DNA from 2 places in the Streptomyces sp. NPDC017095 genome. Region 2 is predicted to be linked to the other one. Evidence: predicted binding sites of a transcription regulator. Region 2 holds the regulator's gene; the other holds the start of a gene.
What was found. Region 2 encodes HspR, which represses chaperone genes until heat shock. Its sites were predicted from a motif close to TTGAGNNNNNNNNNCTCAA; they were not measured.
Positions count from the first base shown of each region.

Region 1 (8,738 bases), on a different contig from region 2:
CCCACCAGGCTCGGTCCACCGAGTTCGGGTCCTGGAGGTACTGCTGATAGATCTCGTCGACGAGCCATTCGTTCGCACCGAACGCGGCGGCGGGGTTCTTCCCGGCTCGGTCGTCGGTGGTGGGGGTACCGCCCGGCCGGAGGCCGGGGGCGCTCGATGAGTTACTGGGGGACTGTGGCGACACGGCGGCAACCGCCCTCTTCCGCTTCACAAGGTGATGGACAGCGGGAATAAAGGCTACGCCTCCCTGGCGGGGAAGGTCAGGTCGAGCAAGGTCATCGTCGTGTAAGTCACATCGGAAATCTTGTTTCGGGGCTTGATATGGCGGGAAACAAGCGTGGTTCGGCAGGTGAGAGGGTGCGCCGGCACGGGCCCGGCGCACTGTCGTTCGACGTGTGCCCGGGCCTGCCCTGATCACACGTGTCCAGCTGCGCCGAGCGGCGGCGGCCCGTCGTGGATCTTGAGCTTCCGGTGCGGACTGTACGTCAACCCGGCAGGGAAGTCAGTCCCGGGAGAGTGACGATGATCCGGCAGCCCCGCTCGGATTCGGCCACACCGATCCGGCCGCCGTGCAGATCGACCGCCCACCGGGCGATGGCCAGCCCCAGGCCCGTGCCGCCGTCGCTGCCCGGGCCGTGCGGCCGGGTGACGGCACCCCGGTTGAACCGCTCGAACACCCGGTGCCACTCGGACCGGGGGATGCCCGGGCCCTCGTCGAGGACCTCCAGCACCAGCGACTCCGGCTGCGGCCCGCGCCGCGCCTTCACGGTCACCCGGCCGTGCGCGGGACTGTGCTTGACCGCGTTGTCTATCAGGTTCGCGACGACCTGGTGGATGCGCTCGGGGTCCGCGTGCGCGGTCAGCTCCGGCGGCGATACGTCGAGGTGCAGATGGACGTCCTTGCGGGTGTGGCTGCCCGAGCCGGAGGCGATGCCCGCGCGCGCCGAGGCGACCATGTTGGCCTCCTTCAGCACGCCCGACAGGTACGGCCACACCTCGAACCGCCGGGTCTTCAGCGGGACGACGCCGTTGTCCAGCCGGGACAGGTCGAGCAGGGTCTCCACCAGCCGGCCGAGCCGCTCGGTCTGCTTCAGGGCCGTCCGCATGGTCTCCGGATCGGCCTCGGTGACCCCGTCGACGATGTTCTCCAGCACCGCGCGCAACCCGGCGATCGGGGTGCGCAGCTCGTGCGAGACGTTCGCCACCAGCTCCTTGCGCTGGTTGTCCTGGGCCTCCAGCTCGTCGGCCATGACGTTGATCGTCTGGGCCAGGTCGCCGAGTTCGTCCCGGCGGTGCTCCTTCACCCGGCGCGTGTAGTCGCCGTGCGAGATGGAGCGGGCCACCGCGTTCATCTCGTCCAGCGGCATGGTGAGCGAGTGCGCCACGAACTGCGTGATGAGCAGCGTGGCGATCATCGAGAAGACCGTGATGAAGCGCAGCTCCGTCTTGGTGTGCACCGCGACGATGGACAGCCCGGTGGTGATCAGCACCGCGATGACGACCAGCACGCCCAGCTTGGTCTTGATCGAGAACGGGCGAACGCCGCCCCAGGATTCCTCGCCGAGGGTCCCGGGGCTCCTCCGTGCGGCCTGGCGCCCGCCGCCGCTCACGGGGTCGGTGTCTCCAGGGCGTAGCCCACACCGTGCACGGTGCGGATCCGCTCGGCGCCGATCTTCCGGCGCAGCGCCTTGATATGGCTGTCGACCGTGCGGGTGCCGGAGGCGTCCGCCCAGTCCCACACCTCGGCGAGCAGCTGCTCCCGGGAGAGCACCGCGCGCGGGGTGTTCGCCAGGCACACCAGCAGGTCGAACTCGGTGGGCGTCAGATGGACGTCCTCGGACTTCACCCGCACCCGGCGCTGGGCGTGGTCGATCTCCAGTTCGCCCAGGCGCAGGATGCCGGACCGGGGCGTGGTCGCGGCCAGCGCGGCCCGCTCCACCCGGCGCAGCAGCACGTGCACACGGGCCGCCAGCTCCCGCATGGAGAACGGCTTGGTCATGTAGTCGTCGGCGCCCACGCCCAGCCCGACCAGCATGTCCGTCTCGTCGTCCCGCGCGGTGAGCATCAGCACCGGCACCGGCCGCTGGGCCTGCACCCGCCGGCACACCTCGAGGCCGTCGAAGCCGGGCAGCATGATGTCGAGGATCAGCAGATCCGGCTGCCAGGCCTCGGCCGTGTCGACGGCGGCCGGACCGTCCCCCGCCGTTTGCACCAGGAATCCCTCGGCACGGAGCCGGGCCGCGATGGCGTCGACGATCGTGGGATCGTCCTCGACGACCAGCACCCGGCGCTGTGCGCCGGGGGTGGTCGTCGCCGCGCCGCTCTGGGAGGTGTGTGTCTGCTCCATCGCCCGCCCCTGTTGTTGCTTTCCGGAATCCGTGGGGTGATCCCATGTCTGCGTTTGACGCTTGAATGATCCGCGTCAGGGCAGCACATTACGGGGACTCACCGCGCTGTCGCTATCCAGGCCGGACGGCGAGGTGGACGGCGTCGGGAACGCCCCGGGCAACCGGCACCTCTTCGGTACGCACCTGCTGGAACCCGGCATTCCGCAAGGTTCCTTCAAATTCCGGAGAGGGCTCGGCCGACCACACCGCGAGCACCCCGCCGGGTCTCAACACCCGTGCGCAGGCGGCGAGTCCGGCCGGCGAGTACAGGCCGTCGTTGTCCTCCGTGACGGTCCAGCCGGGGCCGTTGTCGATGTCGAGGCACAGCGCGTCGAACGTGTCGGATGTCTCATTGACGTACGCCACGAGATCGGCTCGTACGATCCGGGTGCGCGGGTCGGCGAGCGCGGCGGCGGACAGCGCGGACAGCGGGCCCTCCCGGTGCCAGTCGATGACGGCGGGCTCGCGCTCCACCACGGTGATCCGGCCCCAGCCGGGATCGGCCGCGGCGTGTGCGAGCGAGAAGCCCACGCCCAGCCCGCCGATCAGCACCTCCGGCGCCGGCCGGCCGTCCAGCGCGGTGCGCGCGGCGTCCACCAGCAGGCGTTCCGAGCGGCCGTCGGAGGTGTCCATCAGGAAGCAGCCGTTGGCGATGATCTGCAGCAGCGCGCCGTGCCGGCGCAGCACCACCTCGCCGTACGGGCCGTCGCGCCGGTCCAGGACCACGGGAGTGTCGTACACGGCAGTCATGGCCCCCATCCTGCTCGAACAGGGCCGGACGTTCACGGGAATTGCGCGGGACGTCCACGGACGAGTGGCGGCCGGCAAGTGATCGCTCAGAGCGAACACCGCTTCGGGAACATTGGGAGCCGCCAGAACATTGAGTCGGCATAGCTCAAGTTGACTGCCTAAGGGGAGATCATGGCTGCTGAGTCACCGGCGTTCACGCTGACCCTGCCCGTGCTGCCGCTCGACGACGAGGTCGTACTGCCCGGCATGGTGGTGCCACTGGACCTGAGCGACGCCGAGGTGCGGGCCGCGGTGGAGGCCGCGCAGGCCGCCGCCCGTTCCGAACCCGGCAAGCCCAGGGTCCTGCTGGTGCCGCGGATCGACGGCACCTACGCCAAGACAGGTGTCCTCGGCACGGTGGAGCAGGTCGGACGGCTGGCCGACGGTGACCCCGGGGCCCTGGTCCGCGGCCGCAGCCGGGTCCGTATCGGCGCCGGCACCACCGGACCGGGCGCCGCGCTCTGGGTCGAGGGCGCGAGCGTCGGGGAGAGCGTGCCGGAGCCGCTGCCGGGCCACGTCGCCGAACTGGTCAAGGAGTACAAGGCGCTCGCCACCACCTGGCTGAAGAAGCGCGGCGCCTGGCAGGTCGTGGACCGCGTCCAGGCCATCGACGACGTGTCCGCGCTGGCCGACAACTCCGGCTACTCGCCGTTCCTGACCACCGACCAGAAGGTCGAACTGCTGGAGATCGCCGACCCGGTGGCCCGGCTCCGGCTGGCCACCCAGCAGCTGCGCGACCACCTCGCCGAGCAGGAGGTGGCCGAGACCATCGCCAAGGACGTCCAGGAGGGCGTCGACAAGCAGCAGCGCGAGTTCCTGCTGCGCCGTCAGCTCGAGGCCGTCCGCAAGGAGCTGCGCGAGCTGAACGGCGAGAACTCCAAGGATTCGGCCGAGGAGAGCGACGACTACCGCGCCCGCGTGGAGGCCGCCGACCTGCCGGAGAAGGTCCGCGAGGCCGCGCTGAAGGAGGTCGACAAGCTGGAGCGCGCCTCCGACCAGTCGCCCGAGGGCTCCTGGATCCGGACCTGGCTGGACACCGTCCTGGAGATGCCGTGGAACGAGCGGACCGAGGACGCGTACGACATCCAGGGCGCCAAGGCGGTGCTGGACGCCGAGCACGCGGGCCTGGAGGACGTCAAGGAGCGCATCACCGAGTACCTGGCCGTGCGCAAGCGGCGCGCGGACCGCGGCCTGGGCGTCATCGGCGGGCGGCGCGGCGGTGCCGTGCTCGCCCTGGTCGGCCCGCCCGGCGTCGGCAAGACCAGCCTCGGCGAGAGCGTCGCCCACGCGATGGGCCGCAAGTTCGTCCGGGTCGCCCTCGGCGGCGTCCGCGACGAGGCCGAGATCCGCGGCCACCGCCGTACGTACGTCGGCGCGCTGCCCGGCCGGATCGTGCGGGCCGTCAAGGAGGCCGGCTCGATGAACCCGGTGGTCCTGCTGGACGAGATCGACAAGGTGGGCTCCGACTTCCGGGGCGACCCGGCCGCCGCCCTGCTCGAAGTCCTCGACCCGGCGCAGAACCACACCTTCCGGGACCACTACCTGGAAGTCGAGCTGGACCTGTCCGACGTGGTCTTCCTCGCCACCGCCAACGTCCTGGAGGCCATCCCGGAGGCCCTCGCCGACCGGATGGAGATCGTCCGCCTGGACGGCTACACCGAGGACGAGAAGATCGTCATCGCCCGCGACCACCTGCTCCCGCGCCAGCTGGAGCGGGCCGGCCTGGACCGGGCCGAGGTCACGATCGACGACAGCGCGCTGCGCAAGCTGGCCGGCGAGTACACCCGCGAGGCGGGCGTGCGCACCCTGGAGCGGTCCCTCGCCCGGCTGCTGCGCAAGGTCGCCGCCCAGCACGAACTGGGCGAGCGGGAGCTGCCGTGCACGGTCACCGACGGCGAGCTGCGCGGGCTGATCGGCCGGCCGCACCACGTGCCCGAGTCCGCCCAGGACCCGGCCGAGCGCCGTACGGCCGTCCCCGGCGTGGCCACCGGGCTCGCGGTCACCGGCGCCGGCGGTGACGTGCTCTTCGTGGAGGCGTCCCTGGCCGACCCGGAGACCGGCGCGGCGGGCCTGACCCTCACCGGTCAGCTCGGGGACGTGATGAAGGAGTCCGCGCAGATCGCGCTGAGCTTCCTGCGCAGCCACGGCGCCGAGCTGGAGCTGCCGGTGGCGGGTCTGAAGGACCGGGGCGTGCACATCCACTTCCCGGCGGGCGCGGTGCCCAAGGACGGTCCGAGCGCGGGCGTCACGATGACCACGGCCCTCGCCTCGCTGCTCTCCGGCCGGCTGGTCCGCACCGATGTGGCCATGACCGGCGAGGTCTCGCTGACCGGGCGGGTGCTGCCGATCGGCGGCGTGAAGCAGAAGCTGCTCGCCGCCCACCGCGCCGGGGTGACCACCGTGATCATCCCCAAGCGCAACGAGCCCGACCTGGACGACGTCCCGGCCGAGGTGCTGGACACGCTGGAGGTGCATACCGTGGCCGATGTCCGCCAGGTCCTGGAGCTGGCTCTCGCGCCCGCCACGAGCGCCGCGGAGCCGGAGGTTCCCGTGGCGGCGTGACGGACGTCACGGGACGGCGGGGCCCGGGTTCCCTGAGGGAGACCCGGGCCCCCGTCGTGCGCCCGGAACGCCCCCGGCCGGCCGGCCGGGGGCATCGCGCGCGGCCGGGCGGTGCCTCAGCCGTTGGCGAGGGCCTGCACCCGGTCCAGGGCGCCGTTGAACTTGTCGTGGTCCCCGACCGTCGGCCCGGAGGAGGTGTACTGCCACATCGTGTAGTACGACCAGCCGGCCGGCAGCGTGCCCGGGTCGGCGGCGTAACGGGCGATCCACAGCGGGTTGTTCACCGCGAAGCCGCCGTAGTTGCCGGTGCACTGGGTCCACCAGCTCGTGGCCGTGTAGATCACGGGGTCCCGGCCGGTGCGGGCCTTGTAGGCGGCGAGGAAGTCGGCGATCCAGGCGACCATCTGGCTCGCGGTCTTGCCGTAACAGGCGGCGCCGTAGGGGTTCCACTCGATGTCGAGGGCGCCGGGCAGGGTCTTGCCGTCGCGGGACCAGCCGCCGCCGTGGTCCACGAAGTAGTTGGCCTGGGTGGCGCCGCTGGTGGTGTCCGGGGTGGCGAAGTGGTAGGAGCCGCGGATCATGCCCACGTTGTAGGCGCCGTTGTACTGCTGGGCGAAGTACGGGTTCGTGTAGTACGTGCCTTCCGTCGCCTTCGTGTAGGCCCAGCGGACCCCGCTGCCCCACAGGGTGGACCAGGCGACGTTGCCCTGGTAGCCGGAGACGTCCACGCCCTCGGTCTGGGTGGCGTCGCCCGTGCTGGGCGTGCCGTCCCGGCCGTCGTGGGCGAGGACGCCCATGCCCATGTAGGCGGAGCCGCGGGCGGGCGTGCTCGCGGCCTGCGCGGAGGCGAGCGGGAGCGTGAGGGACAGGCCCGCGGCCAGTGCCGTGACCACGACGGCGAGCCGGCGCGGGGAGCCGAGGGTGATGCGGCGGGAGAGGCGGGGGCGGGTGCGGCGGGCGGAACCGGGTCTGAGCACGGTCATGACGTGCCTCCGGGGAGGGGAGCGGGGAAGCGGGCGGGGTCGTGGGGGGCTGACCGCGTGCCACTGGCGTGGGCATGCCATTCGTCGCGTGATAAAGAAGCTACGCACGTAGATGACGGCGTGGAAGGGGGTCCGGACGACGCCGTTGGTCTACGCCTGCGAAATACTGGCGGAGCTGCGGTGATGGCGACGTGTGACAGAAACTTTCAGGACTGCGAAACCGATCAGGGGTGCTGACGTGCACGAGGACGCAAACGACGGCGCGCTGCGCGCCGCCGGCCAGGCGACGCCCAGTGGTGCAGACCAGGAATTCCTGTCGCTGGAGCGCGAGTTGACCGTACTGCTGCGGCGCGCCCGGGCCAGCCAGGCGGAGATGGCCCGGGAGGTCCACCCCGACCTGGAGTCCTCCGCGTACGGCCTGCTCATCCGGCTGGACGAACTGGGCGGCCAGCGGGCCACGGAACTCGCCGCCTACATCGGGGTCGGCAAGGCCACCATGTCCCGCCAGTTGCGCGCCCTGGAGGAGCTGGGCCTCGTCGCCCGCGAACCCGACCCGGCCGACGGCCGCGCCTGGCTCGTCACCCTCACCGAGGAGGGCAGCCGCCGCGTCGGCACCGTCCGCGAGGCCCGCCGCGCCCGCTACGTCCGCCAGCTCGCCCACTGGGACCGCCGCGAGGTCTCCGAACTGGCCCGGCTGCTGCACGAGCTGAACGGCGTCATGGCCAGATGACCGCCCCGCCGCCGGCTCCCCGCGCCCGTGCGGGCCCGGCCGGCCGCCCGGCCGCCGCACGCCCCGGGGCGCCTCACAGCTCCGCGTAGACCACCGTCGCGTCGTCGTGCGTCTTGCCCCGCCCCAGGAACGCCCGCCGCTCGCGGTCCGCCGCCTCCAGCTCCCGCACCCGCTCGACCAGCGACCGGGCGCCCTCCTTGGCGACCACCTCGAACAGGGCCGTCCAGTCGCCCGCGCCGAACGTCTCCGTCCAGCGGGCCGCGCCGTCCGTCAGCGCGGCCAGCGCCCGGACCGCGTGCCGGGGCAGCACCCCGGTGACCGCGCGCGCGTGGACCGCCGGATCGGCGGCGGCCGTGAAGAAGCCGCCCTCCTTGTTGCGCAGCCGCGTGTCGACCAGGGACTCCGTGGCCAGCGCGGCGGGCGGGAGCCGGGCGAGCCGGTCGTCCAGCACCGGGGTGACCCCGCCGTCGGGCCCGCACAGCAGCAGCGCGGCGTCGGACAGCACCAGGTACTCGACCTCCGCGGCGGACCAGCGGGCCAGGGCGACGGTTGCCTGAGGCGTCCGCGGGTGAGAAAGGTCACAGGTGTCCGCATGGGCGTCGGCGGTACGCCGGATCGCCCGCGCGAGAATCTCCGCCAGCGTCAGATCTCGGCAGGAAACGGTCAGTTCGGTCAGCGCACCGCCCAGCCGCGCCGTGAACCAGTGCACGGAATGCAGACAGCCCGTCCCGCCCCGGGGCGGGGTCACTCCGTCCAGGACGATCGCGCAACCTCCCTGTCCGCAGGCGGGTAGTCCGACACCGGCGAAGTCCTCGTTGGGGCGGCCCGGGGCGCCGGGTTCCGAAACAAGATCAGTGCGCATCCGGCCAGTCTGCACGAGCCCTTCACATGGCGCGCCAACGGCCGGCAAGGACCGGTGGAATTCCGCGACCTCGCAGGTCAGACGCCTGATTTGGGGGAGAATGGGGCAGTCCGGGAAGGCGTGGTGGCGAATACTGCCAAAGCCTGCCGCGCGCGTCCAACCGGCCCGCCGCGGGGGAGCCGGGCACACGCCAGAGGAACTTGCCCGCCAACTCCCCTCCGATGTTCACTCCTTCGGGTGGCGGGTCAGGTGATGCGCGACCACTGCCCACCGGCGCTGGGAGGGTCGGGAACCATACGAACCGGGTGTACGCACCACCTGGCACCGAGCTGACGGGGTGCCACCCGGACCCCTGGGTAGACGAGTTCAGGAATGCGAGCACCGGTGCAGAAAAAGCGGCCTCGGCGCACAGGCAGTCAGACGGC
Region 1 is NZ_JBIROU010000016.1:136,904-145,641, reverse strand. Features, by position in the region: gene ACH4OA_RS28175 (multifunctional oxoglutarate decarboxylase/oxoglutarate dehydrogenase thiamine pyrophosphate-binding subunit/dihydrolipoyllysine-residue succinyltransferase subunit) at 1-184, opposite strand, end outside; gene ACH4OA_RS28170 (ATP-binding protein) at 486-1,610, opposite strand; gene ACH4OA_RS28165 (response regulator transcription factor) at 1,607-2,347, opposite strand; gene ACH4OA_RS28160 (spermidine synthase) at 2,460-3,137, opposite strand; gene lon (endopeptidase La) at 3,309-5,738, shown strand; gene ACH4OA_RS28150 (lysozyme) at 5,855-6,721, opposite strand; gene ACH4OA_RS28145 (MarR family transcriptional regulator) at 6,960-7,451, shown strand; gene ACH4OA_RS28140 (protein phosphatase 2C domain-containing protein) at 7,525-8,313, opposite strand; gene ACH4OA_RS28135 (nitrate- and nitrite sensing domain-containing protein) at 8,698-8,738, shown strand, end outside.
Region 1: lon (endopeptidase La) is a predicted target of HspR. The motif match lies at 3,268-3,286, and genes of this name have one in related genera.

Region 2 (8,738 bases):
CAACGACTCCGAGCGCCAGGCGACGAAGGAGGCCGGCGAGATCGCCGGTCTGAACGTCCTGCGCATCGTCAACGAGCCGACCGCGGCGGCGCTCGCGTACGGCCTCGACAAGGACGACCAGACGATCCTCGTCTTCGACCTCGGCGGCGGCACCTTCGACGTGTCCCTGCTGGAGATCGGCGACGGCGTCGTCGAGGTGAAGGCCACCAACGGCGACAACCACCTCGGTGGTGACGACTGGGACCAGCGCGTCGTGGACTACCTGGTCAAGCAGTTCCAGTCCGGTCACGGCGTGGACCTGTCCAAGGACAAGATGGCCCTCCAGCGCCTCCGCGAGGCCGCCGAGAAGGCCAAGATCGAGCTGTCGTCCTCCACGGAGACCTCGATCAACCTGCCGTACATCACGGCCTCCGCCGAGGGCCCGCTGCACCTGGACGAGAAGCTCACCCGCGCCCAGTTCCAGCAGCTGACGGCCGACCTGCTGGAGCGCTGCAAGACGCCGTTCCACAACGTCATCAAGGACGCCGGCATCTCCATCAACGAGATCGACCACGTCGTCCTCGTCGGTGGCTCCACCCGTATGCCCGCCGTCGCCGAACTGGTCAAGGAGCTGACCGGCGGCAAGGAGGCCAACAAGGGTGTGAACCCGGACGAGGTCGTCGCCATCGGCGCCTCGCTCCAGGCCGGTGTCCTCAAGGGCGAGGTCAAGGACGTCCTGCTGCTCGACGTCACCCCGCTGTCCCTCGGCATCGAGACCAAGGGCGGCATCATGACCAAGCTGATCGAGCGCAACACCACGATCCCGACCAAGCGCTCGGAGATCTTCACCACGGCCGAGGACAACCAGCCGTCGGTGCAGATCCAGGTCTACCAGGGCGAGCGCGAGATCGCGGCGTACAACAAGAAGCTGGGCATGTTCGAGCTGACCGGTCTGCCGCCGGCGCCGCGCGGCGTCCCGCAGATCGAGGTCTCCTTCGACATCGACGCCAACGGCATCATGCACGTCACGGCGAAGGACCTCGGCACCGGCAAGGAGCAGAAGATGACCGTCACCGGCGGCTCCTCGCTGCCGAAGGACGAGGTCGACCGCATGCGCGAGGAGGCCGAGCGGTACGCGGAGGAGGACCACAAGCGCCGCGAGGCCGCCGAGACCCGCAACCAGGGCGAGCAGCTCGTCTACCAGACCGAGAAGTTCCTCAAGGACAACGAGGACAAGGTCCCCGGCGAGGTCAAGACCGAGGTGGAGTCCGCCGTCGCCGAGCTGAAGGAGAAGCTCAAGGGCGAGGACACCGCCGAGATCCGCACCGCCACCGAGAAGGTCGCGGCCGTCTCGCAGAAGCTGGGCCAGGCCATGTACGCCGACGCCCAGGGCGCGCAGGCCGCCGGCGGTGCCGCCACCGGTGAGGCCAAGGCCGACGACGACGTCGTGGACGCCGAGATCGTGGACGACGAGCGCAAGGACGGTGCCGCGTGACGGAGGAGACCCCGGGCTTCGAGGAGAAGCCCGACGTCCCCTCCGGCGCCACCTCCGACGACGCCGAGCCGAAGGCCGCCACCCCCTCCGCGGAGGAGGCGGCGGCCCCGGCCGGGGACGCACCCGAAGAGAACGCCGGCCTGGTGGCCCAGCTGGACCAGGTGCGCACCGCGCTGGGCGAGCGCACCGCGGACCTCCAGCGGCTGCAGGCCGAGTACCAGAACTACCGCCGCCGCGTCGAGCGGGACCGCGCCGCGGTCAAGGAGATCGCCGTCGCGAACCTCCTGACCGAGCTGCTGCCCGTGCTCGACGACATCGGCCGGGCGCGCGAACACGGCGAACTGGTCGGCGGCTTCAAGTCGGTGGCCGAATCGCTGGAGACCGTCGCGGCCAAGCTGGGCCTGCAGCAGTTCGGCAAGGAGGGCGAGCCCTTCGACCCGACGATCCACGAGGCCCTGATGCACAGTTACGCGCCGGACGTCACCGAGACGACCTGCGTGGCGATCCTCCAGCCGGGGTATCGCATCGGCGAGCGCACCATCCGCCCCGCGCGGGTGGCCGTCGCCGAGCCGCAGCCCGGCGCGCAGACCGTCAAGGCGGAGGAGGCCGAGGAGAACGCGGCGGCCGACGACAAGGAGAACGGTGGCCCGGAGGAGGGCTGACGTCATCACCGGCAGGAAGGAGGGACGTCGGGGATGAGCACCAAGGACTTCATCGAGAAGGACTACTACAAGGTCCTCGGCGTCCCCAAGGACGCCACCGAGGCCGAGATCAAGAAGGCGTACCGGAAGCTGGCGCGCGAGTTCCACCCGGACGCCAACAAGGGCAACACCAAGGCGGAGGAGCGCTTCAAGGAGATCTCCGAGGCGAACGACATCCTCGGCGACCCCAAGAAGCGCAAGGAGTACGACGAGGCGCGCGCGCTGTTCGGCAACGGCGGCTTCCGCCCCGGACCGGGCGCGGCCGGCGGCGGCTCCTTCAACTTCGACCTGGGCGACCTCTTCGGGGGCGCCGCCCAGGGCGGAGGCTTCGGCGGCGGCATCGGTGACGTCTTCGGGGGCCTGTTCAACCGCGGCGGCGCCACGGGCACGCGGACCCAGCCCCGGCGCGGCCAGGACGTCGAGTCCGAGGTCACGCTGAGCTTCACGGAGGCCATCGAGGGCGCCACGGTGCCGCTGCGGATGTCCTCCCAGGCGCCCTGCAAGGCCTGTTCGGGCACCGGCGACAAGAACGGCACGCCGCGCGTGTGCCCGACCTGCGTCGGCACCGGGCAGGTCGCCCGGGGCTCCGGCGGCGGCTTCTCGCTGACCGATCCCTGCCCCGACTGCAAGGGCCGCGGTCTGATCGCCGAGCACCCGTGCCTGGAGTGCAAGGGCAGCGGGCGCGCCAAGTCGTCGCGGACCATGCAGGTCCGCATCCCGGCAGGGGTGACCGACGGCCAGCGCATCCGGCTGCGCGGCAAGGGCGCGCCCGGCGAGCGGGGCGGCCCGGCCGGCGATCTGTACGTGGTGGTGCACGTCGGGGAGCACCCGGTGTTCGGCCGCAAGGGCGACAACCTCACCGTCACCGTGCCGGTGACGTTCGCCGAGGCCGCGCTCGGCGGCGAGGTGCGGGTGCCGACCCTCGGCGGCCCGGCCGTCACTCTGAAGCTGCCCCCCGGCACCCCGAACGGCCGTACGATGCGGGCCCGGGGCAAGGGCGCGGTCCGCAAGGACGGCACCCGCGGCGATCTGCTGGTCACCGTCGAGGTGCGGGTGCCCGCGGACCTGTCGGGGAAGGCTCGTGACGCGCTGGAGGCGTATCGCGAGGCGACCGCGGGGGAGGACCCGCGGGCGGAGCTGTTCGAGGCCGCGAAGGGAGCTTGAGAGGATGGACGGCCGTCGTCCCCGTCAGCGCGGGGGTTTCTCGCCGTACGAACTGACCGATGAGACCCCGGTCTACGTCATCTCGGTGGCGGCCCAGCTCTCCGGCCTCCACCCGCAGACGCTGCGCCAGTACGACCGCCTGGGCCTGGTCTCCCCGGACCGCACCGCGGGCCGGGGCCGGCGCTACTCGGCCCGTGACATCGAACTGCTCCGCCAGGTGCAGCAGTTGTCGCAGGACGAGGGCATCAACCTGGCCGGCATCAAGCGGATCATCGAACTGGAGAACCAGGTCGCCGCGCTCCAGTCCCGGGTCGTGGAGCTGGAGGCGGCCCTGGACGGCGCGGCGGCGGCGATGCGGCAGCGCGAGGCCGCGGTGCACGCCTCCTACCGGCGCGACCTGGTGCCGTACCAGGAGGTCCAGCAGACCAGCGCGCTGGTGGTGTGGCGGCCGAAGCGGCAGCAGCAGGACTGACCGACGCGCGCGGCACGGTACGACGAGGGGCCCGGAGACCGGGCCCCTCTCGCTTTTCCGGCGCGTCCCGGTCAGGCCGCCGGGGTCACCGGGCCGCCGGCGGAGGCGGGTTCGGTGCCGCCCTCGGAGGCCGGTTCGGTGCCGTCCTCGGCCGGGGGCGTGCCCAGCTCGGTGGCGACCACCACGTCGGCCTCGCCGGTCTGCCGGTAGCGGGAGTTCCAGGAGTCGTCGACGGCCTCCACGAAGAAGCAGCGCTCCTCGCCGTCCGGCGTCGTCTCGTACCGGTAGGAGGTCTGGTCGGGCATCAGCCAGGCGGTCTCGGAGGCCGAGCAGACCCGGTCCCCGCCGTCGCTCAGGATGCGGCCGGTGTAGACGGAGTACCGGTACAGGTCGGGCGCCGGGTTCGGGTCCCAGGCCAGCTCGAAGCCGTAGTCGGTCGGGGTGGCCGTCAGTCCGGTGACGGGGGGCGGCGGGGTGTCGTCCCGGCGCGTGCCGTCGAGGGCGGCGGACCGGGCGGACTCGTTGCCCGCCGCGTCGACCGCGGTCACTTGGTAGTAGTACGTGGTGCGCACCGCCGCCGTGGCGTCCTGGTAGGAGGTGTCCGTGGCGGTGCCGAGGCGGGTGTAGGTGCCGTTCGCGCTCGTCGCCCGGTACACCCGGTAGGAGACCGCGCCGGGCTGGGCGCTCCAGCCGAGGCGCAGGCCGTTCTGCTCGGAGGCGTCGGTGATCTCCAGACCGGCGGGGGCACCGGGCGCGGTCCGGTCGGCGGTGGTGACGGGCAGGTCCGCGGTGCCCGTGGACTCGTTGCCGGCCTTGTCGTAGGCACGGACCTCGTAGTAGTACGTCTCGCCGGTCACCGGCAGGGTGCTGTCGGTGTAGCTGGTGGCGGTGGTCCTCACCAGCGGCGCGGCCTCGTACGGGGAGCCCTTCAGGCGCCGGTAGACGCGGTAGCCGGCGAGGTCCATCTCCTTGCTCTTCGACCACGAGACCTTGGCCCGGCCGGTCGCCGCGTCGTAGGTCACCGAGGCCCCGGCGGGCACCAGGGGCTTGACCTTGTCCACGTCGGCCGTGGTGCGGGGCGTGTAGGCGAAGGAGACGTTCGCGGCGCCGGTCCAGTTCACGAAGTCCACGCGGAGCGTGTGCTTGCCGGACGGGATGGTGACGTTGACGGTCTTCGTCTGGGTGGTCGACACGTTCTTCCACAGGTCGACCTTGCGGGTGCCGTCCAGGTACACCCGGATGCCGTCCTGGGCGGAGACCGGCAGCGCGAAGGGGCCGCCGGAACCGAAGTCGCGGGTCACGGTCCAGCGGACGCCGAAGTTGTCCTTCGGCAGGCCCGTGGCCGGGGCGCCGGTGCCCCACTTCTCGGCGACGGCGCTGTCGCAGTCGGTCTTCTTCGGCGTGCCGGAGAACGAGGTGTTCGCGTAGAACTGCCGCTGGTAGACGGGTGAGGCGCAGCTCACGGCGGCGGACGCGGACGGGCTGACGGCGCTCAGCAGGGCGCCGGAGGCGGCGAGCACGACGGCCGTGGCGGTCGCACGTCTGGCTGGGTTCATTCGTTCCTCTGATCGAATCGGAGCGCGGCTCGGGGCCGCCGGAGATCACGACTCGTGGCGAACCGGGTTGGTTGTACGGATCTTTGCCGTCCCGTGAACTCCCTTTGGATGGACGGGCCGTAAAGAGCCGTTGAAGGAGGTTTCGCGCAATCTCCACAAGTGCAGCCCAGCGTGGTGTTGCGCACTCGTTAAGTGATTCTCCTTGACGCCGGGTGTGGGCTCCGCGTTGTCTTTTCAGACACCTGGGTCGTATAGCAGCACCCACGTCCGGAACACACCTGAAGTGAGCTTCGCATGCGTCGTATCGCCATAGCCGTGGCCGCGTCCACGATGACCCTCTCGCTCGCCGGCTGTGGGGTGCTGAACGCGACGGGGGACGGCGCGAGCGCGAGCCCGACCAAGGGCAACGACATCACCGTGGGGCTGCTGCTGCCCGAGAAGGCGAACACCCGTTACAACAAGTTCGACTATCCGATCGTCGAGCGGAAGGTCGCCGAACTCACCAAGAAGCACGGCAAGGTCGAGTACGCCAACGCCGACGCGAGCGCCACCCGGCAGGTCCGGCAGTTGCAGGACATGATCGACGGCAAGGTCGACGTCATCCTGCTCGACGCGGTGGACGCGCACGCCATCGCCGGCGAGGTGCGGAAGGCCAAGGACGCGGGTATCCCGGTCATCGCCTACGACCGGCTCGCCGAGGGCCCGATCGACGCCTACGTCTCCTTCGACAACGAACTGGTCGGCGAGGTGCAGGGCCGCACCCTGCTGGAGGCCCTCGGCGCCGGCGCCGGCCCCTCCGCCAAGGTCGTCATGATGAACGGCTCGCCCACCGACCCCAACGCCAGGCAGTTCAAGCAGGGCGCGCTCTCCGAGCTGAACGGCAAGGTGACGATCGCCCAGAGCTTCGACACCACGGGCTGGAAGCCGGAGAACGCCGAGGCCAACATGGCCAAGGCGATCGCCGCGCTCGGCAAGGACGGCATCGCCGGCGTGTACGCGGCCAACGACGGCATGGCGGGCGGTGTCATCAAGGCGCTGAAGGCGGCCGGCGTCACCGAGCTGCCCCCGGTCACCGGCCAGGACGCCGAACTCCCCGCGGTGCAGCGGATCGTGGACGGCGAGCAGTACATGAGCGTCTACAAGTCCTACCCGGACGAGGCCGAGACCGCCGCGCAGATCGCCGTCACCAAGGTGCAGGGCAAGGACATCCAGTTCGACGCCCTGACCCAGGACCGGGTGGACAGCCCCACCGCCAAGGACATCCCGTCGAAGCTGGTCCAGGTGAGCGCGCTGACCAAGGGCACCATCAAGGACACGGTCGTCGCGGACGGCATCTACTCGGTGGACGACATCTGCACCGCCAAGTACAAGGCGGCCTGCGCCGCGATCGGCCTGAAGTAACCGCCGCGCCGCCCCGGCGTCACCGCAGCTTGTTGCAAGGTGAAGGACGGAGCATCGCCAAAACCCGGACACAGCAGGTCTTTTCCATCGCCGCCACCGGATGAGCCGTGTTGCGGACCCGGTCGCCGCCGCGCATAGTTGCGCTGCGGAAGTGGCAGCACACCGGGGGTGGAATGGGCGATGACCGGGCGCGGGGCGGAGGAGCACCCTCACGGTGCCGACCGGCTGTGTGAGGCCGGCGATCGGGTGTACTCCCGTGCCGTGCGCCGGGGACGGGTGCCGCGCGCGGACGCCGGACCCGTGCCCTGCCTGCTGGAGCTGGCCCTGCTGCACCCCGACCCCGACGACATGGACTGGCTGGTGCCGACCTCCCCGCAGGAGGTCATGACCCGGCTGCTGCGCGGCGTCTACGACGAGGTCAGCGCGAGCCAGCGCCGGGTGGGCTCGGCGGTGGCCGCCTTCGAGTGGTACGCGGGCCTGGGCCGGCAGCCGGACACCCCGGCGGCACCGGCCGAGGGCAGCGCGATCCGCGTCCTGGACGGACTCGCCCGCATCCAGGCCGCGATGGACGAGGCGACCGAGGCGTGCACCACCGAGGTGCTCACCGTGCAGCCCGGCGGCATCCGGCGGGAGGCCGAACTCACCGAGGGCCTGCACCGGGCGCTGGCGCTGCGCGGCCGGGGCGTGCGCATGCGCGACCTCTACACGCACGTGGCGCGGCACGGGCAGGGCCTGCTCACCTACCTGGAGCTGATGGGCGACACGGTGGAGGCCCGGACCCTGGACGAGGTCATCGACCGGCTGATCCTGTTCGACCGCACGGTGGCCTTCATCCCCGCCAACACCGACCGCACCATGGCGCTGGAGCTGCGCCACCCGGCGCTGGTCGAGTATCTGGTGACGGTCTTCGAGCGCCTGTGGAGGCTGGCCATCCCGCTGACGGCACCGCTGCCCGACACCGGCATCGAGGGCATCTCGCACCGCGAGCAGTCCATCGCCGCGCTGCTGGCGGAAGGCCACCAGGACGCGGTGATCGCCGAACGCCTGGGCATCAGCGTCCGCACCTGCCGCGCCCACATCGCCCGGCTGTCGGAGACGCTGGGCGCGGCCAGCCGTACCCAGCTCGGCGTCAGGATCGCCCAGGTGGGCCTGGACGGCCACCGCCCGGCCCGGCCGGCCACCGCGCTCACCGCACCGGACCAGGACCCGCCTGCCGGGCGCTGAGCGGCCCCCGGCGGCCGTCGCCCGGCCGTCCCCGGCTCAGTGGTCCCGCTCCAGGATGCCGGACTGCGCGATGAGGAAGCCGAGCTGGGCGCGGCTGCCGCTGCCGAGGGAGGTGGCCAGCTTGGCGATGTGGGCCCGGCAGGTGCGGACGTTCATCCCGAGGCGGCGCGCGATGGCCTCGTCCACATGGCCCTCGACCAGCAGCTTGGCGATGGAGTGCTGGACCTCGGTGATGCCGTCGGGGGCGGTCTCGTACGGGGCGCCGGCGCTGAGCGGGACGGCGCGGGCCCACATGAACTCGAAGACCTTGATCAGATAGCGGACGAGCCCCGGGTGGCGGAGTTCGAGCGCGACCTCGCCGTCGTCCCGGGTCGGGATGAAGGCCACGGTCTCGTCGCAGATGATCAGCCGCTCGACCAGTTCGTCGATGGTGCGGTACTCCACCTTGCCGTCGGCGAACTGGGCCACGTAGGCGAGCGTCTCGGGGCTGTAGCGGGCCGGGTGCTGGTAGAGGGTGCGGATGCGGCAGCCCCGCTCGATCAGCGGCCGGTCGCGCTCCAGCGCCTTGGCGAGGGTGTGTTCCAGGCGCCTGCGGCTCGGCTGCACGGTGAGCATCTCGGTCTGGCACTGGGCGGTGGCCAGATCGAGCGCCGCGTTGATCCGGTCCAGGCCCTCCAGCACGGTGATGGAGTGCGTGGTCGCGGTCGGCTGGGCACTGATGTGCATGAACGGCTCGAATGCGTCGG
Region 2 is NZ_JBIROU010000003.1:220,594-229,331, reverse strand. Features, by position in the region: gene dnaK (molecular chaperone DnaK) at 1-1,474, shown strand, start outside; gene grpE (nucleotide exchange factor GrpE) at 1,471-2,136, shown strand; gene dnaJ (molecular chaperone DnaJ) at 2,170-3,339, shown strand; gene ACH4OA_RS07150 (heat shock protein transcriptional repressor HspR) at 3,344-3,811, shown strand; gene ACH4OA_RS07145 (PA14 domain-containing protein) at 3,883-5,367, opposite strand; gene ACH4OA_RS07140 (sugar ABC transporter substrate-binding protein) at 5,662-6,768, shown strand; gene ACH4OA_RS07135 (LuxR C-terminal-related transcriptional regulator) at 6,949-7,992, shown strand; gene ACH4OA_RS07130 (helix-turn-helix transcriptional regulator) at 8,029-8,738, opposite strand, start outside.